Regions from separate parts of the Paenibacillus sp. CB74 genome, predicted to be linked through region 3. Evidence: a T-box and tRNA genes for the amino acid it is inferred to sense, from the RefSeq annotation. Region 3 holds a T-box; the other regions hold tRNA genes.
What was found. The T-box of region 3 lies ahead of argS (arginine--tRNA ligase). A T-box ahead of a tRNA ligase gene usually reads a tRNA of that ligase, here a tRNA-Arg.
Positions count from the first base shown of each region.

Region 1: it has a tRNA-Arg gene. The T-box ahead of argS (arginine--tRNA ligase) is inferred to sense a tRNA for this amino acid. The anticodon was not compared.
Region 2: it has a tRNA-Arg gene. The T-box ahead of argS (arginine--tRNA ligase) is inferred to sense a tRNA for this amino acid. The anticodon was not compared.

Region 1 is NZ_CM146009.1:6,249,734-6,257,329, reverse strand. It holds gene ppc (phosphoenolpyruvate carboxylase) at 1-617, opposite strand, end outside; gene ACX9NY_RS27595 (WGxxGxxG family protein) at 1,196-1,513, shown strand; tRNA gene ACX9NY_RS27590 (tRNA-Gly) at 1,721-1,791, opposite strand; tRNA gene ACX9NY_RS27585 (tRNA-Pro) at 1,802-1,875, opposite strand; tRNA gene ACX9NY_RS27580 (tRNA-Arg) at 1,892-1,968, opposite strand; tRNA gene ACX9NY_RS27575 (tRNA-Gly) at 1,975-2,049, opposite strand; tRNA gene ACX9NY_RS27570 (tRNA-Leu) at 2,060-2,140, opposite strand; tRNA gene ACX9NY_RS27565 (tRNA-Lys) at 2,147-2,222, opposite strand; tRNA gene ACX9NY_RS27560 (tRNA-Gln) at 2,229-2,303, opposite strand; tRNA gene ACX9NY_RS27555 (tRNA-Val) at 2,313-2,388, opposite strand; tRNA gene ACX9NY_RS27550 (tRNA-Glu) at 2,396-2,467, opposite strand; tRNA gene ACX9NY_RS27545 (tRNA-Thr) at 2,478-2,550, opposite strand; tRNA gene ACX9NY_RS27540 (tRNA-Asn) at 2,554-2,629, opposite strand; rRNA gene rrf (5S ribosomal RNA) at 2,714-2,830, opposite strand; rRNA gene ACX9NY_RS27530 (23S ribosomal RNA) at 2,907-5,831, opposite strand; tRNA gene ACX9NY_RS27525 (tRNA-Ala) at 6,036-6,111, opposite strand; tRNA gene ACX9NY_RS27520 (tRNA-Ile) at 6,135-6,211, opposite strand; rRNA gene rrf (5S ribosomal RNA) at 6,250-6,366, opposite strand; rRNA gene ACX9NY_RS27510 (16S ribosomal RNA) at 6,473-7,596, opposite strand, start outside.
Region 2 is NZ_CM146009.1:4,968,793-4,976,388, forward strand. It holds gene ACX9NY_RS21875 (ABC transporter ATP-binding protein) at 1-624, opposite strand, end outside; gene ACX9NY_RS21880 (LysR family transcriptional regulator) at 1,049-1,975, shown strand; gene ACX9NY_RS21885 (hypothetical protein) at 2,104-2,964, shown strand; tRNA gene ACX9NY_RS21890 (tRNA-Gly) at 3,168-3,238, opposite strand; tRNA gene ACX9NY_RS21895 (tRNA-Pro) at 3,252-3,325, opposite strand; tRNA gene ACX9NY_RS21900 (tRNA-Arg) at 3,342-3,418, opposite strand; tRNA gene ACX9NY_RS21905 (tRNA-Gly) at 3,424-3,498, opposite strand; tRNA gene ACX9NY_RS21910 (tRNA-Leu) at 3,507-3,594, opposite strand; tRNA gene ACX9NY_RS21915 (tRNA-Lys) at 3,604-3,679, opposite strand; tRNA gene ACX9NY_RS21920 (tRNA-Gln) at 3,692-3,766, opposite strand; tRNA gene ACX9NY_RS21925 (tRNA-His) at 3,779-3,854, opposite strand; tRNA gene ACX9NY_RS21930 (tRNA-Thr) at 3,952-4,027, opposite strand; tRNA gene ACX9NY_RS21935 (tRNA-Asp) at 4,050-4,127, opposite strand; tRNA gene ACX9NY_RS21940 (tRNA-Met) at 4,153-4,226, opposite strand; tRNA gene ACX9NY_RS21945 (tRNA-Val) at 4,244-4,319, opposite strand; tRNA gene ACX9NY_RS21950 (tRNA-Glu) at 4,327-4,398, opposite strand; tRNA gene ACX9NY_RS21955 (tRNA-Ser) at 4,416-4,507, opposite strand; tRNA gene ACX9NY_RS21960 (tRNA-Asn) at 4,511-4,586, opposite strand; tRNA gene ACX9NY_RS21965 (tRNA-Ala) at 4,588-4,663, opposite strand; tRNA gene ACX9NY_RS21970 (tRNA-Ile) at 4,696-4,769, opposite strand; rRNA gene rrf (5S ribosomal RNA) at 4,829-4,945, opposite strand; rRNA gene ACX9NY_RS21980 (23S ribosomal RNA) at 5,022-7,596, opposite strand, start outside.
Region 3 is NZ_CM146009.1:2,727,583-2,735,178, reverse strand. It holds gene ACX9NY_RS12025 (CobW family GTP-binding protein) at 1-867, shown strand, start outside; gene ACX9NY_RS12020 (four-helix bundle copper-binding protein) at 941-1,276, shown strand; T-box leader at 1,458-1,750, shown strand; gene argS (arginine--tRNA ligase) at 1,815-3,545, shown strand; gene ACX9NY_RS12010 (ATP-binding cassette domain-containing protein) at 3,551-4,606, shown strand; gene ACX9NY_RS12005 (hypothetical protein) at 4,603-5,313, shown strand; gene ACX9NY_RS12000 (hypothetical protein) at 5,413-5,958, shown strand; gene ACX9NY_RS11995 (YdcF family protein) at 5,955-6,581, shown strand; gene ACX9NY_RS11990 (ABC transporter ATP-binding protein) at 6,724-7,596, opposite strand, start outside.

The DNA.
Region 1 (7,596 bases), 3.3 Mb from region 3:
AGTTCATCTGTCTGCCAGAGTGTAATAACCTCATTCAGCAGTTTCTCACGCAACTGTTCACGTTCACGCAACGTCAGCGTAGGATTATCAAGTAGCATGACATCTTCGGATATCCGTTTGTGGATGTCCAGAATAACCCGGCGCATGGCTTCGGTTGGGTGAGCTGTCATAACGAGTTCCAGCGACAAATCGTCGAGAATCTCTTCCACCTCTGTATGAGACAATCCACGTTCCTTAAGATCCTGTACTGCTTTCTCAATCGATCCTGGCTGCACAGCGTCCCCTGCAGAACGTTCATAATCCCGTTTACGCCGGATCCGATGGTTTTGTTCAGCAATATTAACTAATTGAAAATAAATAGCGAATGCCCGAATAACCTGATGACGATTGTCCGAGTCTAATTCCTGGATCATCGTTTTGAACTCTGCATAGAGTTCTGGCAGAAATTCTGCACGCAACGATTTGCTCGTTTCCCGAATCTTCTCAACGATATCTAGAAGCTCCGTGCCGCCTTGATGGACAAGAACTTCTCCGAGTATATTGCCCAGGAACCGCACGTCTCGCCGAAGCAGGTTGTTGGATTGGCTTTTGCTGGCGGTTACCGTAGTTTCAGTCATGCTTATCCTCCCATCTGATCGTTCCATTCGTACACGCAAATTTGACACCTTCATAACATCATACAATAAAATGGTACGAAAATCTTCATTTTTCTACTAGAAAAAATGGGGATTATCCCCGATTTACAGCACAAAAACACGCTTTTTTATTCATTTTCTTGTTCTGCTTCAATTAATGGTCATATGCTGTCGCATGATACCTTTTTCACATACTTTAGATAAAACTAAAGTCTCATACCTATACCTAAAAACTCATAAATATACAATTAATTTAGATATGAGTAACCGTACATGTTATAAGGTAAAACCGCATAATTTCATTATTTGTAACCAGGTTCATACAAAGAAACATGACCGGCAAAGCAAGCTTTTGTATACTTTACCACAGTGACGCAATAAATTAAAGATGTAAATATAATTTTCTTCATAGTACAGTCTGCTTTTTAGAAAAGTTTCTTATGTATTTCACCCTAACATACTGTAATTAAGGGATAACTTTACAGATCATTCCTACATAGTTTTCTTGTCCTCTTGGGCAGATTAATCTGTAGCTCTAAAAAAAAGGAGGACTCAACTTAATGAAAAAAGCTACAACGATTATTGCTTCTGTGCTTCTCGTCGCCTCTTTAGCTGGTCCTGCTGCTGCTGATAATCATATGACCAAAGGAATGGACACCAACGGTTCACGTGTCCAGTCTTATCAGGACAGCAACTACATGAACATGAACATGGATGGGAACTACCGCAACAATGGTGACTATCGTACGAACAGTGTTCGTGCTAACGCCGCAACAACCAATCGGGATAATGGCATGGATTGGGGCTGGCTCGGTCTGCTGGGACTCCTCGGTTTAGCAGGTATGCGTAGAAGAGTAACCGATCACAACGAGCGCTAATTGGCCCAAATCCCAGTCTAACTGATGCTCTAAAAGCATCTTCTTCCCAAATAGTAAACAAAAGAGCCAAGCGACCCTATTTAGCATACAGAGGTCGTTTTGGCTCTTTATAATACACCTGTAAAGCTACATAATATAACTGCTTCTTCGCGCATAAAAAAATAAAAAACCCTCCACATATGCGGAGAGTTTTTTTTAAATAATGTAAGCGGGTGATGGGAATCGAACCCACGCTATTAGCTTGGAAGGCTAAAGTTCTACCATTGAACTACACCCGCATAATAACAATCGGGATGACACGATTTGAACATGCGACCCCCTGGTCCCAAACCAGGTGCTCTACCAAGCTGAGCTACATCCCGATATTAATGAAAATAATGGCGCGCCCTGAGAGATTCGAACTCCCGGCCTTTTGATTCGTAGTCAAACGCTCTATCCAGCTGAGCTAAGGGCGCAAATATTGGAGCGGAAGACGGGAATCGAACCCGCGACCCTCGCCTTGGCAAGGCGATGCTCTACCGCTGAGCCACTTCCGCAAATAAAGGATGCGCGTGGAGGGACTTGAACCCCCACGTCAAAGACGCTAGATCCTAAGTCTAGTGCGTCTGCCAATTCCGCCACACGCGCATATAATGGTGAGTCATGAAGGGCTCGAACCTTCGACACCCTGATTAAAAGTCAGGTGCTCTACCAACTGAGCTAATGACTCATAAAATGGCTGGGGATATAGGATTTGAACCTATGCATGACGGAGTCAAAGTCCGTTGCCTTACCGCTTGGCTAATCCCCAATAATTAGATGGTGGAGGCTGAGGGGATCGAACCCCCGACCCTCTGCTTGTAAGGCAGATGCTCTCCCAGCTGAGCTAAGCCTCCATCTATATGACCCGTAGGGGATTCGAACCCCTGTTACCTCCGTGAAAGGGAGGTGTCTTAACCCCTTGACCAACGGGCCCCATTTCCAAAGCTCTCAACCGGGATCGAACCGGTGACCTCATCCTTACCATGGATGCACTCTACCTACTGAGCTATGAGAGCAAATGGCTCCCCGAACAGGGCTCGAACCTGTGACAACTCGATTAACAGTCGAGTGCTCTACCAACTGAGCTATCAGGGAATAATATGCATTTGCAGGGCAAATGCAATTCATCGTACAACGTCCACATGCAGAGCCTGCTTTCTATGTATGATGAAAGAGTTCGCTTGGCGGCGTCCTACTCTCCCAGGACCCTGCGGTCCAAGTACCATCGGCGCTAGAGGGCTTAACGGTCGTGTTCGGGATGGGTACGTGTGGAACCCCTCCGCCATCGCCACCAAACGCATAGCTTACATTTCAGAGATCGTTCTCTGAAAACTAGATTCGAAACGAAACATGCGAATTACAACTTGCATATTTGGATAAGCCCTCGACCGATTAGTACTGGTCAGCTCCATGCATTGCTGCACTTCCACCCCCAGCCTATCTACCTCGTCGTCTTCAAGGGGTCTTACATACTGGGAAATCTCATCTTGAGGGGGGCTTCACGCTTAGATGCTTTCAGCGTTTATCCCGTCCGTACATAGCTACCCAGCGGTGCTCCTGGCGGAACAACTGGTACACCAGCGGTACGTCCATCCCGGTCCTCTCGTACTAAGGACAGCTCCTCTCAAATTTCCTACGCCCACGACAGATAGGGACCGAACTGTCTCACGACGTTCTGAACCCAGCTCGCGTACCGCTTTAATGGGCGAACAGCCCAACCCTTGGGACCTACTTCAGCCCCAGGATGCGATGAGCCGACATCGAGGTGCCAAACCTCCCCGTCGATGTGGACTCTTGGGGGAGATAAGCCTGTTATCCCCAGGGTAGCTTTTATCCGTTGAGCGATGGCCCTTCCATGCGGTACCACCGGATCACTAAGCCCGACTTTCGTCCCTGCTCGACTTGTAGGTCTCGCAGTCAAGCTCCCTTATGCCTTTGCACTCTTCGAATGATTTCCAACCATTCTGAGGGAACCTTTGGGCGCCTCCGTTACTCTTTAGGAGGCGACCGCCCCAGTCAAACTGCCCACCTGACACTGTCCCCGCACCGGATTACGGTACCAGGTTAGAACCTAGATACGATCAGGGTGGTATCCCAACGTTGCCTCCACGCAAGCTGGCGCTCACGCTTCAAAGGCTCCCACCTATCCTGTACAGATCGTACCCAAATTCAATATCAAGCTGCAGTAAAGCTCCATGGGGTCTTTCCGTCTTGTCGCGGGTAACCTGCATCTTCACAGGTATTAAAATTTCACCGGATCTCTCGTTGAGACAGCGCCCAAGTCGTTACGCCATTCGTGCGGGTCAGAATTTACCTGACAAGGAATTTCGCTACCTTAGGACCGTTATAGTTACGGCCGCCGTTTACTGGGGCTTCGGTTCACAGCTTCGGATTGCTCCTAACCACTCCCCTTAACCTTCCAGCACCGGGCAGGCGTCAGCCCGTATACTTCGCCTTACGGCTTCGCACAGACCTGTGTTTTTGCTAAACAGTCGCTTGGGCCTTTTCACTGCGGCCCCCTCGTGCTATTCACACTACCGGGGCACCCCTTCTCCCGAAGTTACGGGGTCATTTTGCCGAGTTCCTTAACGAGAGTTCTTCCGCGCGCCTTAGAATACTCTTCTCGCCTACCTGTGTCGGTTTGCGGTACGGGCACCTTCACCTGGCTAGAGGCTTTTCTTGGCAGTGTGAGATCATGACCTTCGCTACTACAATTTTCGCTCCCCATCACAGCTCAGCCTTACGATGTGCGGATTTGCCTACACATCAGCCTTACTGCTTAGACGGACATCCATCAGTCCGCGTCACTACTCTACTGCGTCCCCCCATTGCTCATAACGGCTTACGGTGGTACAGGAATTTCGACCTGTTGTCCTTCGACTACGCCTTTCGGCCTCGCCTTAGGTCCCGACTTACCCTGAGCGGACGAGCCTTCCTCAGGAACCCTTAGGCTTTCGGCGGATCAGATTCTCACTGATCTTTTCGTTACTCATACCGGCATTCTCACTTGTATAATGTCCAGCGCTCCTTACGGTACACCTTCAACCCTTATACAACGCTCCCCTACCCCTGATGCAAGCATCAAGCCATAGCTTCGGTGGTGTGTTTAGCCCCGTTACATTTTCGGCGCAGAGTCACTCGACCAGTGAGCTATTACGCACTCTTTCAATGGTGGCTGCTTCTAAGCCAACATCCTGGTTGTCTGTGCAACTCCACATCCTTTCCCACTTAACACACACTTGGGGACCTTAGCTGATGGTCTGGGCTGTTTCCCTTTTGACAATGGATCTTAGCACTCACTGTCTGACTCCCGGAAGTAAGTCTATGGCATTCGGAGTTTGACTGAGCTTGGTAACCCTTGCGGGCCCCGCACCCAATCAGTGCTCTACCTCCACGACTCTGTTTTCCGAGGCTAGCCCTAAAGCTATTTCGGGGAGAACCAGCTATCTCCGAGTTCGATTGGAATTTCTCCGCTACCCCCACCTCATCCCCGCACTTTTCAACGTGCGTGGGTTCGGGCCTCCAGTGCGTGTTACCGCACCTTCACCCTGGACAGGGGTAGATCACCCGGTTTCGGGTCTACGTCCACGTACTACATCGCCCTATTCAGACTCGCTTTCGCTGCGGCTCCGGCTCTTCACCTTAACCTTGCACGGGAACGTAACTCGCCGGTTCATTCTACAAAAGGCACGCCATCACCCCTAAAACGGGCTCTGACTTTTTGTAAGCACACGGTTTCAGGTTCTATTTCACTCCCCTTCCGGGGTGCTTTTCACCTTTCCCTCACGGTACTGCTTCACTATCGGTCGCTAGGAAGTATTTAGCCTTGGCAGATGGTCCTGCCGGATTCATACGGGGTTTCACGTGCCCCGCACTACTCGGGATCCGTCTCGGAGGGAACAGACTTTCAATTACAGGGCTTTTACCTTCTTTGGCGGGCCTTTCCAGACCTCTTCGCTTAACCGGTTCCTTTGTAACTCCATGTGAGACGTCCCACAACCCCAAAGAGCAAGCTCTCTGGTTTGGGCTTCTCCGCGTTCGCTCGCCGCTACTGACGGAATCACTATTGTTTTCTCTTCCTCAGGGTACTTAGATGTTTCAGTTCCCCTGGTATGCCTCTACACAACCTATGTATTCAGTTGTGAGTAACTGGAAATTACCCCAGCTGGGTTTCCCCATTCGGACACCCCCGGATCAAAGCTTGCTTACAGCTCCCCGAGGCAGTTTCGTTGTTCGCCACGTCCTTCATCGGCTCCTAGCGCCTAGGCATCCTCCGTGTGCTCTTAGTAGCTTAACCATTGCGCTCGTGTTCGAGCTGTCGCTCCGCTTGGTTTGCTTGCGCAAATCCAAAAGTCGCTCCATTTCGATCACTCGCTCCAGCAATCTACCGTTTTTATCGAAACTTGTTTAACACAAGTTCAGCTAAAAAGGAATGTTCTAATTCGCATTTACTTTCGTTTCGATATCTAGTTTTCAAAGAACAAACTTGTAAAACATTTTTTGGTGGAGCCAAGCGGGATCGAACCGCTGACCTCCTGCTTGCAAGGCAGGCGCTCTCCCAGCTGAGCTATGGCCCCATATAAAGTTTTAAAGGTATAGATGGTGGGCCCTGGTGGACTCGAACCACCGGCCTCACCCTTATCAGAGGTGCGCTCTAACCAACTGAGCTAAGGGCCCACATTATATATACTTTTTTTGAACCCAGAATGGGTTACGCTTGGCGGCGTTCTACTCTCCCAGGACCCTGCGGTCCAAGTACCATTGACGCTGAAGGGCTTAACGGTCGTGTTCGGGATGGGAACGTGTGGAACCCCTTCGCTATCGCCACCAAACGTTTGAGAGTTTGAGCTCTCAAAACTGAGCAACGAGTGAGTAACTAGCCGACCTGGCTAGATTTTGTATTTGAATGTTTCCGTTACAGGAAACGATTCTCCATAGAAAGGAGGTGATCCAGCCGCACCTTCCGATACGGCTACCTTGTTACGACTTCACCCCAATCATCTATCCCACCTTCGGCGGCTGGCTCCTTGCGGTTACCCCACCGACTTCGGGTGTTATAAACTCTCGTGGTGTGACGGGCGGTGTGTACAAGACCCGGGAACGTATTCACCGCGGCATGCTGATCCGCGATTACTAGCAATTCCGACTTCATGCAGGCGAGTTGCAGCCTGCAATCCGAACTGAGACCGGCTTTTTAGGATTCGTTCCACCTCGCGGCTTCACAGCCCGTTGTACCGGCCATTGTAGTACGTGTGTAGCCCAGGTCATAAGGGGCATGATGATTTGACGTCATCCCCACCTTCCTCCGGTTTGTCACCGGCAGTCACCTTAGAGTGCCCATCCGAAATGCTGGCAACTAAGATCAAGGGTTGCGCTCGTTGCGGGACTTAACCCAACATCTCACGACACGAGCTGACGACAACCATGCACCACCTGTCTCCTCTGTCCCGAAGGAAAGATACATCTCTGCATCGATCAGAGGGATGTCAAGACCTGGTAAGGTTCTTCGCGTTGCTTCGAATTAAACCACATACTCCACTGCTTGTGCGGGTCCCCGTCAATTCCTTTGAGTTTCAGTCTTGCGACCGTACTCCCCAGGCGGAGTGCTTAATGTGTTAACTTCGGCACCAAGGGTATCGAAACCCCTAACACCTAGCACTCATCGTTTACGGCGTGGACTACCAGGGTATCTAATCCTGTTTGCTCCCCACGCTTTCGCGCCTCAGCGTCAGTTACAGCCCAGAGAGTCGCCTTCGCCACTGGTGTTCCTCCACATATCTACGCATTTCACCGCTACACGTGGAATTCCACTCTCCTCTTCTGCACTCAAGCCACCCAGTTTCCAGTGCGATCCGGGGTTGAGCCCCGGGATTAAACACCAGACTTAAATGACCGCCTGCGCGCGCTTTACGCCCAATAATTCCGGACAACGCTTGCCCCCTACGTATTACCGCGGCTGCTGGCACGTAGTTAGCCGGGGCTTTCTTCTCAGGTACCGTCACCTTGAGAGCAGTTACTCTCCCAAGCGTTCTTCCCTGGCAACAGAGCTTTACGATCCGAAA
Region 2 (7,596 bases), 2.2 Mb from region 3:
AATCTCATCCGACATCGACATTGCTTCAATCTGATCATGTGTGACGTACAGCGTAGTCAGTCCCATATCCCGTACTAAGGACATCATCTCAATCCGCATCTCTTCCCGAAGTACAGCATCCAGTGCACTTAGTGGCTCATCGAACAGGATCACACCAGGTCGGACGGCTACGGCTCTGGCAAAAGCAACCCGTTGCTGCTGTCCACCAGACAGCTGATGAGGATATCGATCTTCCATGCCTTGCAGGCGAACCATACCAAGGGCTTCGTTCACCTTTTGCCGCAGATCGGATTTCTGTTTTCCGGCCTTTAGGCCAAACGCTACGTTTTCATAGACGGTCATATGTGGCCATAATGCAAAATCCTGAAACACCATGCCCAGATTACGCTTGTGTGTTGGTATATCAATCCGCTTCGCCGCAGAGTAGATATACTCACCATCTGCACGTATCTCCCCCGCATCCGGCTGTTCCAGCCCGGCCAACATGCGGAGTAGTGTTGTTTTGCCACAGCCTGATGGGCCAAGCAGTGTCGTGAAATTGCCATGTTCAAGCGTTAGATCTGTCGGCAACAGTGCGGGTGTTTGATTGAATGATTTTTGAATTCCCGTTATCTCTAATTTCATAAGCATCCCTGCCTGTCTTCTGTTACTTGATCTCTTTTGTTACTTCATCTCTTGCACTGTTCTCAGTCTAACGTCCGCTTTCGCGAGTTGTATGTCTTGTATGTAAAATTGGAATTAACTTTTTAGATGAATTCTGTTGATGTTCATAGATTAAATCTATAGTAGGTGAACTAAATTAATTTTCATGTTTTCGCTTCGATTACAGCACCATCTTCCGATCGCTGTTATCCCCAGATTTCTTATACTCCCTTTTTAAAGGGAGAAATCCGGGGATAAAGGCGAAGCATATGCTTCCGAAGTAGCTTTCTTCCAGAAAGCTTTTGGCTTCGCTTCTTCAGATTGGTTCTGTACTCTCCGTCTTTATGAAAAACATTAGATCATCTTATATATTGGGGTTAGTAGAAGTGAGAGGAGTGTTGGGACATTGAATCTGATCAAACTGCAAATTGTTGAGCTGATCGATAAGCATCATCACATGACAAGCGTGGCAGAGTTACTGGGGATCAAACAACCAACCGTTACATTTCATATGAAGTCATTGGAGGAAGAGATGGGCGTGCGATTATTCGAATCGCGCAGTGGGAAGACCTTTCTAACCGAGGCCGGACAAGCCCTGCTCCACTATTCCGTCAAAATCAATGCCCTGACCCAAGAGGCAAGGCGGGTAGTAAAAGAATATGACAGTCTATATCGGGGCACTCTGCACATTGGGGCAAGCTATGTACCAGCTACATATCTGCTGCCCGCTATACTCAATACCTTTTCTCAAGAATTCCCTGGCATTCGTATCGTCTTATCCGTCAAACCATCACCCGTTATTCGCGAGATGTTAATTCGGCATCAGATTGATCTGGGGGTGATCTCTTCTGAGCCGTTTGTCGGACCCGCGCTGCAAGCTGAGACGTTATGTGAGGATGACTTGGTATTAATCTGCTCTCCACAGCATGGGTTGGCCCAGAAGGAACCATTGACGCCTGAGCATATTGCTCAGATCCCATTTGCCCTACATGGCAACGAATCCAGTACTCGGCGACTAACCAACCAATGGCTCGCGCAACATGACATTCGTTTGAGGAGTACGGTGGAGATGGATTCCCTGGAAGCCATCAAACAGCTTGTGTTAATTGGGGGGCATGTCTCGTTCATGTCACGAATGGCAGTACAGTGGGAGGAGCAGCACGGGCTCATTCAGGTTCTTCCCATTCCGGGAGAGCAGGCACCGCGCCATATATATACCGTACATAACAAGGACCGCCATCCTTCAGTTCAAGTAAATCGCTTCAAAGAAGTGCTGCGAGAGGTGAGCTACGGCTTCCCTGTTTCCATAGCGAATTCCCCTGATCCTCTATAAACTATCGTTTGCCATTCATCAAATCTATGCAGGCTTAACGCAATGTGCGCTCCCCGTTAATCGCGTTCAGATACTCGGACGATAAAGTGGGAGCTGTACGTTAATCCAGATTAGGAGAGTGATTGGTTTTGAAAAAGTGGAAAAAGGTATCTGCCTCATTCATGCTGAGCATCGTAACATTGGGAAGTGGATTGACGTTTCTGGGAGCCCCCCAGGCTTCAGCTGCTGCCAATGCTGTTCCTGCTTATGAAGTAAAGTTTCTAGCCAAGCCGGAACTCGTATTGAATACAGATGGGACACCACGCAGTGAAGTCATTCAGACCCTCGGCCTGAGTTCCACGCCAAGAAACATTAACGTAGAGTACTTTGACACCAATGCGCTCGGACTGGATGAGCAAGGATGGAATGTTCGTTTTCGCAAGAAGGATGATAAAAACAACTACGAACTGACCTACAAAAAACGATACCCTGTCATCAATGGTGATATCAACGCAGCGCTGACATTGGCTAACCAAGAAGGATTCGATAAATCGGATGATAATTACGAGGCTGAGATCGATTGGGGATATGGCAAACAAACACTAAGCTTCTCCAACACGAAAAAGGTCGATACCAATGCAACAGGTGTTCATCTTCCTACAGAGCAAGAAGCCTTGAACATGTTACTGGACAAGCTCCCTGGCAAATTGAAAAACTGGTCTGCCTCCAACTGGGGCAAGCAGCAGCTGACGCAATCCCGTGCATATGGCCCGATCACATTCCAACGTTATGAAGGTACATGGAATGGTCAAGAACTTACACTCGAAGTATGGCCGATCCGTAATGCAGCAGGTACAGGTACTGAAAATATCGTAGAGGTCTCTTTCAAAACCGATGATGCTGTAGCCGTATCGGGCCTGCGTACCCAACTGCTGCAATTGCTGGAGAACAACAACTGGCTAATTCCTGCCGATGGCTTGAAGACACAGACGATTCTTGAAAGATACTAATTATTCGTCATCGTACTAATGAAACATCGCAAGCTCCTCTTCCTGCGTTCATCGTAGAAAGCGGAGCTTTTGTCGTTCCTTGAATTAAGTGAATTAAGATACTTATACAGTAAGCTAATTTAGAGTTCACTAATTAAGAGTTTAAATGACTAATACAAAAAGAGCCCCTGCAATAAGCAAGAGCTCTTTCAATATATCTAGGAAGCGGGTGATGGGAATCGAACCCACGCTATTAGCTTGGAAGGCTAAAGTTCTACCATTGAACTACACCCGCATAATAAAAAAAATCGGGATGACACGATTTGAACATGCGACCCCCTGGTCCCAAACCAGGTGCTCTACCAAGCTGAGCTACATCCCGATACTTATGAAAATAATGGCGCGCCCTGAGAGATTCGAACTCCCGGCCTTTTGATTCGTAGTCAAACGCTCTATCCAGCTGAGCTAAGGGCGCAAATATGGAGCGGAAGACGGGAATCGAACCCGCGACCCTCGCCTTGGCAAGGCGATGCTCTACCGCTGAGCCACTTCCGCAAAACATATGGTGCGGTCGAGAGGACTCGAACCTCCACGGGGGGTTAGCCCACACGGACCTGAACCGTGCGCGTCTGCCAATTCCGCCACGACCGCAAAATATAATGGTGAGTCATGAAGGGCTCGAACCTTCGACACCCTGATTAAAAGTCAGGTGCTCTACCAACTGAGCTAATGACTCAAAATAATGAAATGGCTGGGGATATAGGATTTGAACCTATGCATGACGGAGTCAAAGTCCGTTGCCTTACCGCTTGGCTAATCCCCATTAAAAAAATCATGGGGCGATCGAGGGGAATTGAACCCCCGAATGCCGGATCCACAAACCGGTGCGTTAACCACTTCGCCACGATCGCCATAGAGTAAGCCATTCATCCACTAAGAGTATCTTAGTATTAACAACTGCATCTATAATATACATTCAATTACAAATTCAGATGTAAGTACTAAAAATGGTGCCGGCGAGAGGACTTGAACCCCCAACCTACTGATTACAAGTCAGTTGCTCTACCAGTTGAGCTACACCGGCATGGTGTATATTAAATTAAAAATGGCGGAACCGACGGGATTCGAACCCGCGATCTCCTGCGTGACAGGCAGGCATGTTAGGCCAACTACACCACGGTTCCATAATACTTTCTCAAGGAAAGTGAATTGCGGGGGCAGGATTTGAACCTGCGGCCTTCGGGTTATGAGCCCGACGAGCTACCGGGCTGCTCCACCCCGCGTCGTTAAAAAGATAATATGGTGGAGGCTGAGGGGATCGAACCCCCGACCCTCTGCTTGTAAGGCAGATGCTCTCCCAGCTGAGCTAAGCCTCCATCTATATGACCCGTAGGGGATTCGAACCCCTGTTACCTCCGTGAAAGGGAGGTGTCTTAACCCCTTGACCAACGGGCCTTGCTAAAAAAATTATCTGGCGGAGAGAGAGGGATTCGAACCCTCGAGACGCTTGTGACGCCTACACGATTTCCAATCGTGCTCCTTCGGCCAGCTCGGACACCTCTCCATATGGCTCCCCGAACAGGGCTCGAACCTGTGACAACTCGATTAACAGTCGAGTGCTCTACCAACTGAGCTATCAGGGAATGGTGGAGCCAAGCGGGATCGAACCGCTGACCTCCTGCTTGCAAGGCAGGCGCTCTCCCAGCTGAGCTATGGCCCCATACTCTGGTTTTTTTTGTTGTGGTCTTGCTATGGGCCCTGGTGGACTCGAACCACCGGCCTCACCCTTATCAGAGGTGCGCTCTAACCAACTGAGCTAAGGGCCCTAATATATATCCCTTATTCCTTGACAAGGGGGGCAAAAAAAATACCCCAAAGGGAAATCGCTTGGCGGCGTCCTACTCTCCCAGGACCCTGCGGTCCAAGTACCATCGGCGCTAGAGGGCTTAACGGTCGTGTTCGGGATGGGTACGTGTGGAACCCCTCCGCCATCGCCACCAAACGCGGTGCTTACATTTCAGAGTTCGTTCTCTGAAAACTAGATTCGAAACGAAACATGCGAACTATCACTTGCATATTTGGATAAGCCCTCGACCGATTAGTACTGGTCAGCTCCATGCATTGCTGCACTTCCACCCCCAGCCTATCTACCTCGTCGTCTTCAAGGGGTCTTACATACTGGGAAATCTCATCTTGAGGGGGGCTTCACGCTTAGATGCTTTCAGCGTTTATCCCGTCCGTACATAGCTACCCAGCGGTGCTCCTGGCGGAACAACTGGTACACCAGCGGTACGTCCATCCCGGTCCTCTCGTACTAAGGACAGCTCCTCTCAAATTTCCTACGCCCACGACAGATAGGGACCGAACTGTCTCACGACGTTCTGAACCCAGCTCGCGTACCGCTTTAATGGGCGAACAGCCCAACCCTTGGGACCTACTTCAGCCCCAGGATGCGATGAGCCGACATCGAGGTGCCAAACCTCCCCGTCGATGTGGACTCTTGGGGGAGATAAGCCTGTTATCCCCAGGGTAGCTTTTATCCGTTGAGCGATGGCCCTTCCATGCGGTACCACCGGATCACTAAGCCCGACTTTCGTCCCTGCTCGACTTGTAGGTCTCGCAGTCAAGCTCCCTTATGCCTTTGCACTCTTCGAATGATTTCCAACCATTCTGAGGGAACCTTTGGGCGCCTCCGTTACTCTTTAGGAGGCGACCGCCCCAGTCAAACTGCCCACCTGACACTGTCCCCGCACCGGATTACGGTACCAGGTTAGAACCTAGATACGATCAGGGTGGTATCCCAACGTTGCCTCCACACAAGCTGGCGCTCATGTCTCTCAGGCTCCCACCTATCCTGTACAGATCGTACCCAAATTCAATATCAAGCTGCAGTAAAGCTCCATGGGGTCTTTCCGTCTTGTCGCGGGTAACCTGCATCTTCACAGGTATTAAAATTTCACCGGATCTCTCGTTGAGACAGCGCCCAAGTCGTTACGCCATTCGTGCGGGTCAGAATTTACCTGACAAGGAATTTCGCTACCTTAGGACCGTTATAGTTACGGCCGCCGTTTACTGGGGCTTCGGTTCACAGCTTCGGATTGCTCCTAACCACTCCCCTTAACCTTCCAGCACCGGGCAGGCGTCAGCCCGTATACTTCGCCTTACGGCTTCGCACAGACCTGTGTTTTTGCTAAACAGTCGCTTGGGCCTTTTCACTGCGGCCCCCTCGTGCTATTCACACTACCGGGGCACCCCTTCTCCCGAAGTTACGGGGTCATTTTGCCGAGTTCCTTAACGAGAGTTCTTCCGCGCGCCTTAGAATACTCTTCTCGCCTACCTGTGTCGGTTTGCGGTACGGGCACCTTCACCTGGCTAGAGGCTTTTCTTGGCAGTGTGAGATCATGACCTTCGCTACTATAATTTTCGCTCCCCATCACAGCTCAGCCTTAATGATGTGCGGATTTGCCTACACATCAGCCTCACTGCTTAGACGGACATCCATCAGTCCGCGTCACTACCCTACTGCGTCCCCCCATTGCTCATAACGGCTTACGGTGGTACAGGAATTTCGACCTGTTGTCCTTCGACTACGCCTTTCGGCCTCGCCTTAGGTCCCGACTTACCCTGAGCGGACGAGCCTTCCTCAGGAACCCTTAGGCTTTCGGCGGATCAGATTCTCACTGATCTTTTCGTTACTCATACCGGCATTCTCACTTGTATAATGTCCAGCGCTCCTTACGGTACACCTTCAACCCTTATACAACGCTCCCCTACCCCTGATGCAAGCATCAAGCCATAGCTTCGGTGGTGTGTTTAGCCCCGTTACATTTTCGGCGCAGAGTCACTCGACCAGTGAGCTATTACGCACTCTTTCAATGGTGGCTGCTTCTAAGCCAACATCCTGGTTGTCTGTGCAACTCCACATCCTTTCCCACTTAACACACACTTGGGGACCTTAGCTGATGGTCTGGGCTGTTTCCCTTTTGACAATGGATCTTAGCACTCACTGTCTGACTCCCGGAACTAAGTCTATGGCATTCGGAGTTTGACTGAGCTTGGTAACCCTTGCGGGCCCCGCACCCAATCAGTGCTCTACCTCCACGACTCTGTTTTCCGAGGCTAGCCCTAAAGCTATTTCGGGGAGAACCAGCTATCTCCGAGTTCGATTGGAATTTCTCCGCTACCCCCACCTCATCCCCGCACTTTTCAACGTGCGTGGGTTCGGGCCTCCAGTGCGTGTTACCGCACCTTCACCCTGGACAGGGGTAGATCACCCGGTTTCGGGTCTACGTCCACGTACTATGTCGCCCTATTCAGACTCGCTTTCGCTGCGGCTCCGGCTCTTCACCTTAACCTTGCACGGGAACGTAACTCGCCGGTTCATTCTACAAAAGGCACGCCATCACCCCTAAAACGGGCTCTGACTTTTTGTAAGCACACGGTTTCAGGTTCTATTTCACTCCCCTTCCGGGGTGCTTTTCACCTTTCCCTCACGGTACTGCTTCACTATCGGTCGCTAGGAAGTATTTAGCCTTGGCAGATGGTCCTGCCGGATTCATACGGGGTTTCACGTGCCCCGCACTACTCGGGATCCGTCTCGGAGGGAACAGACTTTCAATTACAGGGCTTTTACCTTCTTTGGCGGGCCTTTCC
Region 3 (7,596 bases):
CGTGGTGACTTGGGATTGCAACTTGCTGATCTCGTTCAGGAGGAATCACCTGATGTGATCGTTATTGAAGCAACCGGTGCGGCGAATCCAATGGAGATTCTGGATGCGGTAACGGAGACCTCACTCTACATGCGACTGGAACTGAAAAGTCTCATCACGGTTGTGGATGCAGCACATCTATCTGGTCTGTATCAGGAGCAGAAGGGGCAGACCTTTAAACTGATGCAGGAGCAGATTCGCTGCGCGTCTGTGCTTCTTTTGAACAAAACGGATCGGGTGAGTGCGCAGGAGCTGAAGGACCTGGAACAGCTTTTGGCAAAATGGAATGGCTTCGCACCTGTAATCCCTACAGTCAAATGTGAGGTGGAGATGGATCTGTTGCTTCGCAGTGGGGCAGACGTGCATGTGCATGATTCAGCTTCTGAAGCAGATAAGCCGGCTCACCATGAGCATACGGAAACCTGTGGTACACATGGATGCAATCATGGACATCAGTCGGTTCAAGGCGATGCTACGAATAATGACGCATCCTATAGCCATGTTCATGACCACAGTCACGAGCATTCCGCTCCTCATGCCTCACACGAACATGTCATGGTTTATACGCATTATTTCAGTCAACCGGTGAACAGCGAGGCGTTTGAACAATTTGTATCCGCATTGCCACGTGATGTGTATCGAGCAAAAGGTATTTTATCATTTAGTGACACGGCGAGCCGCTTTTGGTTCCAGTATGCCTACCGTGAATCGGACTACATGAAGATCACACCTCAGGGAAATGTCCCTAATGTTGCTGTGTTTATAGGTGAACATTTTGACCAAACTGTCATTCGTGACCAATTACTGGAATTGGAAGCGATAAAGTAAGTTGGATGATTCAATATTCCTCCCAACTGGGTATTAAGAAGCATAGCAAACTTTGCCTGGGAGGTAACTTTAAATGACACAACAACAATATCAACAATGTATCGATGCTTGCCTGGAGTGCATGAATGCTTGCAACGTATGTTACATATCGAGTCTGAAAGAATATGATCTGGCGATGCTTCGTGATTGTATCCGTTTGAATCGGGAATGTGCGGAGATCTGCAGTTTTGCTGCACAAGCGATGACACGTGGAAGTGATTTCATTGCTGAAATATGCGAATTGTGTGTGAAAGCTTGTGAAGCTTGCGCCGCAGAGTGTGGCAAACACAACCACGATCACTGCCAAGCATGTGCAGAGGCTTGCCGCAGATGTGCAGAAGCTTGCCGGTTGATGGCAGCAGTAGCATAATTACTATTTCACTGGAACATATAATAAAAACCGATAATGACCTTGGTCCCCTAAGGGAAGGTAGTGAACACAGGCATCTGAGACGATGTGCCTATGTGTATTGCCTTTCTGTAGGGGATTTTTAATGCAGGTTGCCAAGTCTAAACGTGGTATGTATAATGATGGGAATGAATTGAAACGAAGAATATCAATGATCGGGAGAGTAGCCAGATCCATACATGACAGCGAGCCGGGATAGGTGGAAGCCGGTATGACATGACCTGTGTGAACCGCACCCGTGAGATGGTTATCCGAAAAGATGTACGTATCCCCATTGGGGATAGGCCAGATCTGTCTGAGGGTAACTCGGCTTGCGACCGTTATACGCATCGAGCGGAACAGGTTCTGCGGGTATGCATGTTGATGCATATGAAGAGCAACCTGTTCACTTAGAGTGGTACCGCGGGAACTGTTAAGTCAGCTCTCGTCTCTTATGTAGAGACGGGAGCTTTTTTGTGTTAATTTTCAGCCACTAATGAATGGATAAGGAGTGTTTGACATGTTGATGAAGCAGGCTGCGGCCGATATTGCGCCTTTAACGGGATTGACTGAAGAAGAAGTTATGAGATTACTGGAGGTTCCACCACAAGCGGAGATGGGGGATGCAGCATTCCCTTGTTTTGCATTAGCGAAGTCATTAAAAAAAGCACCGGCAGTCATTGCAACTGAGCTCGCAACGGGATTACAGGCATCTGGAATTGAAGCGACTCCGGCCGGGCCGTATGTAAATATCCGCTTTAATCGGGAGGAGCTCGCGCCGAATCTGCTAAAAGAACTGGGAGATGCCGCATTCGGTAAGCTTCAGCTTGGTCAGGGTTCGCGTGTCGTGATTGATATGTCTTCTCCTAACATCGCGAAACCCTTTGGTATCGGACATTTGCGTTCTACTGTCATTGGTGCAGCACTGTATCGGTTGTATAACGAAGCGGGTTATACCTCTGTAAGTGTGAATCATCTGGGAGACTGGGGAACCCAGTTTGGCAAACAGATCGCAGCATACAAAAGATGGGGCAATGATGAAGCATTGCAGGCAGATCCGATCCGTACGTCCCTGGAACTGTATGTGCGCTTTCACGATGAGGCAGAGAACGATCCTTCCCTGGAGATGGAGGCACGGGAGTGGTTCCGCAAGCTGGAGCAAGGGGATGAAGAAACACAGCGGTTATGGGCGTTCTTTGTGGAAGTCAGCATGAAGGAATTCAACCGGATGTATGAACGTCTGAATGTACAGTTCGACCATACGTTGGGGGAGAGCTTTTACAATGATAAGATGGGCGCGGTGGTTGAAGAACTCAAGGCGAAAGGTTTACTTGAAGAGAGTGATGGAGCACTCGTGGTACGTCTGGAGGACGAGAACATGCCCCCGTGCCTGATTATCAAAAAAGACGGAACAACCATCTATCCTACACGGGATTTGGCTACGGCGGTGTATCGTCATGAGGTGATGAAGGCAGATCGCTTGTTATACGTGGTCGGAGGCGAGCAGAAGCTGCATTTCCGGCAGGTATTTGCGGTCCTTTCCCGGATGGGGCATGAATGGTCTGCGAAATGTGAACATATCCCGTTTGGATTAATGCGTTTTGAGGGACGGAAAATGTCTACACGTCGCGGTAAAGTCGTCTTCTTGCAGGAAGTGTTGGATGAGGCAGTCGCTCGTGCTTTGCAGATTATTCAAGAGAAAAACCCGAATCTGGAGAACCCTCAGAAGGTAGCTGAGGCTGTTGGTGTAGGTGCTATTATCTTCGGTGATCTGCGCAATAATCGCTTAAACGATGTGGACTTCTCACTGGAAGATGCGGTGAGTTTTGAAGGAGAGACCGGACCTTATGTGCAATATACCCATGCTCGGATTCAAAGTGTGCTTGCCAAGGCAGAAGAGGCGATACGTGTAGAAAATGAAAACCATCTGACTAACGCCAGCCTTGCGGATGGTGAGAATGAAAAAGTGACCACTTCATCCGGTATCGGAGATACCGCTTGGGCGTTGCTGAAACTGCTCGGTGAATATCCCGAGTATCTGGCAAAAGCAATTCATCGGAATGAACCTTCGGTTATTGCCAAATACACAATAGATGTCGCTCAGGCGTTCAACCGCTTCTATCACGCCGAACGGATTGCGGATGCGTCATCTGATGTAAGATCCTTCCGGGTGGCATTGGCCAAACGGACTGCCGAACGCCTCGCTTACAGTTTACATTTGCTAGGTGTGCAAGCTCCAGAACGGATGTGATCCCAGTGACATGGAGTACACGTGGTCTTTTCAGGAAGTCGGATCAAGCTTCACCAGACTCATCAGTCCGAGGTATACTGCTTCAACAAGTGAGCAAACGATTAGGTCATGCTCAGGTACTGGATCAAATTAATCTGGAAGTGAAGCAGGGCGAATGTGCTGTGATTGTTGGCAGAAATGGCTCGGGCAAAAGCACATTGCTTCGTATGGTGGCGGGTATTCTGTTACCTGACAAAGGATCGATTCATCGCACATTGAAGGGTTCTGCAAAGTATGCAGTAGATGGCTTGCCACGTGTACCCTTTACATCTAGGGAGTACTTGTGGGAGATGGGACGGATTCGGGGCATTCGCCCCGAAGAACTACGTGGGCGGATAAGAGAACTTAGCGAACTTTTATATCTTGATACCGCGATCGCTCAGAAGTTACTCCTATTGTCCAAGGGCACATTGCAAAAAGTAAATTTGATTCAGGCCCTGTTAGCTGGACCGGGTGGTCTTTTGTTGCTGGATGAACCGTTATCAGGCTTGGATATTCCAGCGCAAGAGGCAGTCGTATCCCTATTGGGGGAATGGAAGGATGAAGGGACATGCATTGTTACAGCTTGTCATGAACCCTTGCTTATTGAACGTTTGGCAGACCAGGTGATTGTGTTGAAGAAAGGCAGTGTGCTCCGCTACTGGAATCGTGAGGATATACTGCAAGCTGGCGAACCGGTTGTATGTATTCAAAGTCTGGCTCCTGCTGGAGAGGATCTGGCTAATGATCCATCCATTTCACATCAACCGGGAGTGTTGTCTTTAGATCATGATACGAGCTTGGGGAACGCAAAATCTTGGTTGTGGGATTGGAAAGTGGTTCAACAATCCACAGATGATGTCCTCCGAATGATTCTGGCTTCCGGAGGTTCGGTAGTGTCTGTACAACAGGAGGAAAGTCAATTACATATGGAAAGTCTGCTTGGAGGACAACATCCAGCTGTACATGCGAGTCGTGGAGGTGTCACAGAATCTGTGGACTTAAGCTCTTCCATGGATGGTGCGGGGGGAGAAGCCGAATGATCTATCTGACCCGATATTTGTTAAGGCATCACATTCGCTCACAGAAATATTTTGCACCGGTTATCTTTTATATCATTGCCATGTTACTGATCTATTCTTACAAACCCAACCCAATTGCGGACAGTTACAGTGTCACGGCTATGTTGTTATTTCTGGCAGCAGCTTGGCATGGAGTCATGGTGATGAATACCGAACCTGCGAAGCAGTTTCAATTACTGGTCCTTCATGCAGGAAGCAGGCGTAAGGTTGTAACAAGTCAACTCATCTGTGCCTGGATTATGCAATTCATGCTTACCGCAATTACTGTGCTATATCCCGTGTTCGCTGGAATGTTCGAAAGACAACCCACAGGTGAGGAGTGGATGATGACCTGGTTAGGACATCTGGGATTATCGCTGCTGGGATTAGGCATCAGTGTATTCTTTCAAAAATCGTACATTCCCTTGCTTAGTCGCAGTATGCCTGCCCTCATTATTGTATTATTACTATCGTTTATCCAAGGCTCGTTGAGTGAACGTTTGCCTGAATCGTTAGAATGGCTTGGTCGCATACTTCCACCAGCCTTTTATCTGGTTCGTGAGATGATGTTATTTGATGAATCAAAGATGGACTCGTTTGTTTCGGTTATGCTTTGGACTGTGCTCTACGCAATGGGGTTACTGATTATCCATGTGTGGCTGTCCGGAAGAAGAGATCTGCGGGGTTAGAAGACGCGCTTCCCGATAACTTGAATGTTGCTCTTGGTTTGGTTAGGATAGAGGGACATAGAATGGATAACATCGTACGGTTGAAGGAGGCGCTCGCATATGCAAAATACAGATATCCAGAATGGTGACATGCTGGACAGCGAACACTCCAGGGAATTGTTTGCCTATTACGGATTGGCCGTGTACTACGGGCAGGCGCTTGAACAGCAGCTGGTCAATCTAATTTTATTAATGAAAATGTCTCAGGGCAAGGCTGTGTCTGAAGAAGACCTGGAAGATCTGTACGAACGAAAGATGAGCAGTTCACTGGGGCAGCTCATTCACGAAGTACGTCATCATTTTACATTCTCTGAGGAAGAGACACGCCAATTGAATGAATTATGGCAGCAACGTAACCGTATCGTACATCATTATTTCAAGGAACGCATTCATGAGACATTTAGTCCGGAAGGACGATCACGCATGATTAAGGAATTGGAGGATTTCAAAGACCGCGCACAGGAGTTGGAGATCCGTCTTCAGCAATATACGGGTGCCTGGATTGCAGAGCTTGGTCTGGATGCCGAATCCGCAGCAGCTCTGCAAACGCTGGAGCGTATGCATACCGAGAGTATGCAAGCAAGGGCTTTGGAAGAGGATGAATGACAAGCAGACGGATAACGAAACGCTGGATATTAATTATGGCTCTGACTGTAGTATTCGTTGGAATCCTATGGACCGTGGTTACGGCAGTACGAATATCTGCTTATACGGATGAGGATTCATCGAGGGTATCGGATGCAGCAATCATTCTGGGTGCAGCAGTGGAGGGAGATAATCCTTCACCTGTATTTCGTGAACGAATCGAACACGGGATTGAATTATACCGTCAGGGTACAGTTCGTAATCTGCTTTTCACAGGCGGGTCGGCTGATGATGGAGAACATACGGAAGCTGAAGTGGGTCAGAAGTATGCCATCGCACATGGAGTAGATCCTGCGGACATTCGTATAGAGACCAAATCCAGAATTACCGAGGAGAATCTGGTCAATTCAATTCCAATTGGTGAACAGGCCGGTTATCACACCTATACAATTGTGAGTGATCCGCTGCATATGAAACGGGCCATGAAGCTGGCTGCCGGGCTAGGCATGGATGCCGTTTCCTCTCCGACACGAACAACGGCTTATCGAACCTGGCGCAGCAAGTTTCCTTTTCTCGCAAGGGAGACCGTAATGTACATGGGATATACGATCAAAGGATGGATAGACAATCCGCAGCAGCCGTGAGGTTGCGCGCGGATTGTTTTTTGTCTGGGGGAAATAAGCGGTAAAGGAACATGGCTCCTGATGAAACTAAAAAAACCGATCTACACCGCAATCCCCTAAGGTAGCTGTGTAGATCGGTTTTTGTGTTGCCTGTTTTACTATATTATGCATTTCCTCCTGCAAAGGAGGCTGATGTTCGAACTGTGTCGCCCGATGGATTCTCGAGTGTCGCGACCGCTGCTGCTTGCGCACCTTGCTGAAGCTGGTACATCTTATAATAGCGGCCTTTAAGCTCCATCAGTTCATCATGTGCACCCTGCTCAACGATTCGCCCACGATGCAGAACCAGAATCTGATCTGCGGAACGAATGGTGGAGAGACGGTGAGCAATGATGAATGTGGTACGTCCTTTTTTGAGGACTTCAAGTGCGTTCTGAATAAGTGCTTCCGTTTCCGTATCGATATTGGCAGTCGCTTCATCCAGAATGAGGATGGCCGGATCAAATGCCAGCGCACGAGCGAAGGAGATTAACTGACGCTGACCAGCAGACAATGTGCTTCCTTTCTCGATTACAGGTTCGTCAAAGCCTTGAGGCAAATGAGCTAGTATACGCTCAGCGCCCACATCACGCAGCGCCTGTTCAATGCGTTCACGGGAGATCTTCTCATCGCCTAGACTGACGTTGGAAGCAATGGTGCCGGTGAACAGATACGGGTCCTGAAGTACAATCCCCATATGCTCACGAATCCACTGTTTAGGCAGATCCTTAACGTTCTGACCATCGATTGTGATCTTGCCTTTTTGCGGATCATAGAACCGGAACAGCAGGTTGATGATGGAGCTTTTACCCGAACCGGTATGACCAACCAGAGCCACCGTCTGACCTTGTGATGCTTTGAACGAGATATTGTTAAGCACGAAGTCCTTTTTATAGGCAAAGGATACATCGTCGAAAACAACATTCCCCTTGTATCTTGGCATGGAGCCATCAGTTACGGGTTCTCCTTTTTCATCCATCAGCTCAAAGACGCGACC